DNA from 2 places in the Effusibacillus dendaii genome. Region 2 is predicted to be linked to the other one. Evidence: riboswitches for the same ligand, from Rfam matches in the RefSeq annotation. Region 2 holds a riboswitch; the other holds the start of a gene.
What was found. Region 2 has a riboswitch for S-adenosylmethionine ahead of skT53_RS07865 (2,3-diketo-5-methylthiopentyl-1-phosphate enolase). Riboswitches for the same ligand answer to the same signal wherever they lie in the genome.

Region 1 (2,202 bases), 320 kb from region 2:
GCAGGCACCACTTACGGGGACGATCCCACAGCGTTAAGTTGGATGCCGCTGCATAAGCTGACAATGATTGGTGGAATTATCCTGTTCATTGCAGCGGTGATTCAAGTATCTCTCGTGTTCTACCTGGCATTTAAGGCGCCGAAAGGGGAAGAAGAGTTCCCTGTCGGTGAAGTGGCGGAAGAAGCACAGGAAACGCCGCGAATCCTGGAACGTTGGAAGATATGGGTAACACTGGCGGTTGTCCTGATTCTAATCGGTTATGGAATTCCGATTACGGACATGATTCAAAATCCGCCGCCCGGAGTGGAAGGCATCCGTACCTGGTAACGCTTGACGCATCTGCCATTTTCACAAAAGATTTGATAAAGAGCCGACTCGAATTACTGAGCGGCTCTTTTTTTGTGATACAATGGTTGGCAAGCTTGATGGAAAAAAGGAACGTTCTGAAATGTAGGCGTAGCGGGAAAGCGGAGGGATTTGTCAGTGAATACAGGAATTTTGATGGTTGGCGATATTTTGCTCATATTGCTGTTTGCGCTGCTTGGCCAGGGAGAACATCGAACTTTTTCGGGTGTGGCGGGTGTTTTTATTACCGCATGGCCGTTTTTGGCTGGTTGGTTGGCCGTTGGAGTGGCAGCGGGGCTGTATCAAGCAAAGCATTACCGAAGTTACTCGGCCATGTTGAAGCGTACCTTAATTGTTTGGGTGCTCGGAATTCCGTTTGGCATGCTGCTGCGGATTCTTTTCCAACATACTGAATTTAAACCGCCGTTTTTGGTCGTCGCCATGATTGTGAATTTTATCTTTCTGTTCGGTTGGCGTTTCCTGTTCGTTTCGATAAACAAACGGAGAAATGTCTAGGGCAGGCGATTCCTGCCAAAATCACAAATCACAACACAAAATCACAAATTGCTTGACAGTTAAGCCGGTTTCATGCAAACTGGACTAAAGTTATTAAAATAACATATTGCTTCTATCCAGAGTGGTGGAGGGATCTGGCCCGGCGAAACCACAGCAACCGGTGTTTCAACACACGGTGCTAAATCCAGCAGGACAAGTTTCTGGAAGATAGGAGAGCGGAAACTAAACGGTAAGCCCTCTCGTTATGAGCGGGCTTTTTTCACACTGTCGGGAAGTATAACCTGGAGAGTGCGACAGTATAAGGGCAACTACGGCTTCCGCTCAAGCCTTTGGCTTGGTGAAAGCCAAGTTTTCTTTACTTTAGGGGGATCAGCATGAGCGCAAACTTTTCGGCAACGGATGCAGGCGGGCATTTGAGCGGCCTTCCGATTTTTGATCAACTGCAAAAGAAGATTCTAATACTTGATGGCGCGATGGGAACGATGATTCAACAGGCCGATTTAACGGCCGAAGACTTTGGCGGCGAAGAATACGAGGGCTGCAACGAATATTTGAACTTGACGCGGCCGGATGTGATTCAATCGATCCATGAGCAGTATTTGCAGGCAGGATCGGATATTATCGAAACGAATACGTTTGGTTCCACGCCACTGGTGCTTGCTGAATACAATTTGCAGCATCTGGCGGACGAAATCAACCACGCGGCTGTCAAGTTGGCGAAGGAAGCGGCAAAAAAATATTCGACTCCCGAATGGCCCCGTTTTGTGGCGGGGGCAATGGGGCCGACGACGAAAACGCTGTCTGTCACAGGCGGTACGACATTCGACGAGTTGGTCGAAAATTATTACCGGCAGTCAAAAGCGTTGATTGAGGCAGGCGTTGATCTGCTGCTACTGGAGACGATCCAGGATACGTTGAATGTAAAAGCGGCCAGTATTGGCGTTAAAAAAGTGTTTGCCGAACTTGGCAAACAACTGCCGATCATGTTGTCCGGCACGATTGAGCCGATGGGCACCACGTTAGCGGGTCAGAATATCGAATCGTTTTATATTTCGTTGGAACATCTGAAGCCGATTACGATTGGCTTGAACTGCGCAACAGGCCCGGAATTTATGCGCGATCATCTGCGAACGCTGTCCGAATTGGCGCTATGCGGGGTCAGTTGTTATCCGAATGCGGGACTGCCGGACGAAAACGGCCACTATCACGAATCACCGCAAGGGTTGGCCCAAAAAATGGCCGGTTTCGCGGAGCAGGGCTGGTTAAACGTAGCAGGCGGATGCTGCGGTACGACCCCGGAGCATATCCGAGCCCTGGCCGAAGCGTTGAAGGACATCAAGC
Region 2 (2,202 bases):
CCGCCCGCCGGCTGCCGATCCGTCCGGATGCCCGTGAATGCCGCCACCCGCGTTGACGATTTGATCATTTCCGAGATCCTCATACAGCTGCGGCACCAACGCAGGATGAATCCCTGCGGAAGGGACAGGGAACGACCGTTTGAGGGCAAACGCATCCATGCGCAATTCGTCTGCAATCGCCAACGTCTCTGTGCGTTCCATGGCAACCGAACCATAGGCGGAAGGATACAGCACAAAATCAGCCCCTGCCATTCGCATCAGTTTCCCCAGCAGAACGCTGGCTCGTATACCGTACTGTGGCGCTGGATACACAGCACCCGACAAGGCGGGATGCGCCATGATCGGAACTGTAACGGCCGGATCTCCCGCCAATCTGTGCAACACATCATATCCATATGCCAACACATTCAACAGAAGGGCACTGGCGCCTGCCTCAACAGCCCGTTTCGCTTTTTCCACGATTTCCGTAACCGGTCCGGTCAAATTGGCCGCATACAACACCTTTTTGCCCGTAACAGAGTAAGCCCTTTCCGCCTCTTTCGCACACGCTTCGATTCGTCGCTCAAACGGGGCATACGTATCATCAAAGAAAATTTCATCATCTTTCACAAGATCAACGCCGCCGATCGCCTGCTGATAAAACAGTTCCGCCAATGTTTTCGTCTCGTAGCCGATGCACGATTTGAAAATCGACATTAACAGCGGCCGGTCATATACACCTAACCGCTGCCGGATTCCTTCGATGCCGTATTTCGGTCCCGGAAACTGTTTTACAAACGATTCCGGAAACTGCAGATCGACCAGCTTGATCATCCCGTCCATCGACAGCTTGCCGAATACAGTAGTCAACAACGCGGGAATTTCAGCCGTAAAGTTGCATACCGGGTACCCGATTTGCAAAATCGCCTTTCGATTCCCCGCCTCGTCTTCCCCCAGCTCTTCGACAGATACCACCTGCCCGAGGTGTTTTTTCATCTGTTCTTGCCGTTCAGCAGGCAGATCCGTCCAGGAACCGACTGTAAGTCCCACCGCAATCCCCTGCGCTTTTTTATAAAAATCGCCCGCCTGCTGGTGCACCAGATAAGAAGCCATTACATAATCGTCAGACACCCAATCCCCCATAACAACCTCCCCTTTCTGGCAAACTGATAAAGCATTCGCCGCTCCGCACCCTAAAGAAAACTTGGCTTTCGCCAAGCCTTTGGTGTAGGCGAAAGCCTCGTTGTCTTGCGCATGGATGCGCTGATGCCGACGTTGCGACGACCATGGATGGTCTGGTGTCGACGATGCAACATGGACGTTGCGTTTTCGTCGACCGACACGGATGTCGCGCTTATAGTCGGCCTTCCTCTATACTATCGCACGCTTCAAAGTTATACTTTCCGACAGTGAAACAAAAACGCCTCTATCCTTTGAAAAGAGGCGTATCGCTAGTCGTTATCGCGCCTCTCATCTCTCAGAACCAAACGATTCTGCAGGAGTTAGCACCGTGGACACCCTGTCTAACGGAATTCCAGTTGCTGCCGATCCGTCGCCAAAATATGTCCGGTTGCCGGGCTTCATCGGGCCAGTCCCTCAGCCTGCTCGTGATAAGAGTTTTTTATTTTAATTTTAAATGTACAATAGAAAACGGCAGGAATCAATATACGATCTTCCCCAACCGCTCAACAGCTTCCCGCAGGCGTTCTTCCGAATCCAAAAGTCCTACGCGCACATATCCCTCGCCGCTTTTGCCAAATCCAATACCGGGGGCTACCACCACATACGCCCGTTCCAGTGCCAGATCGGCAAATTCGATCGAACTCATGCCATTCGGAATCGGAATCCAGGTAAAGAAAGAACCTTTCGGCTCTATCACGTCCCAACCGAGCTCGCGCAGTCCGCCGATAAATACATTACGCCGACGCTGATACACGTTCACCAATTCTCTTACACAGTCCTGCGAAGAACGCAATGCCGTGATCGATGCCCGCTGGATGGCCGGAAACAAAGACACAAAGTAATGGTCCTGGATCAGATTGAGCAACGAGATAATCTCTTTATTGCCAACTGCAAAGCCTACCCGCCAGCCGGCCATATTGTATGTTTTGGACATCGTGTAAAATTCGACCCCAACTTCTTTTGCACCCGGCGCCTGCAGGAACGACACCGGTTTCAAACCGTCAAAGCCGATCGCCCCGTACGCATAATCGTGTGCCACTA

Region 1: another riboswitch for S-adenosylmethionine. It lies ahead of metH (methionine synthase); the one in region 2 lies ahead of skT53_RS07865 (2,3-diketo-5-methylthiopentyl-1-phosphate enolase).

What each region holds. Positions count from the first base shown of each region.
Region 1 is NZ_AP023366.1:1,767,051-1,769,252, reverse strand. It holds gene skT53_RS09600 (b(o/a)3-type cytochrome-c oxidase subunit 1) at 1-327, shown strand, start outside; partial or broken gene skT53_RS09595 (DUF3054 domain-containing protein) at 502-771, shown strand; SAM riboswitch class I at 971-1,075, shown strand; gene metH (methionine synthase) at 1,236-2,202, shown strand, end outside.
Region 2 is NZ_AP023366.1:1,447,869-1,450,070, forward strand. It holds gene skT53_RS07865 (2,3-diketo-5-methylthiopentyl-1-phosphate enolase) at 1-1,122, opposite strand, end outside; SAM riboswitch class I at 1,447-1,596, opposite strand; gene skT53_RS07870 (pyridoxal phosphate-dependent aminotransferase) at 1,640-2,202, opposite strand, start outside.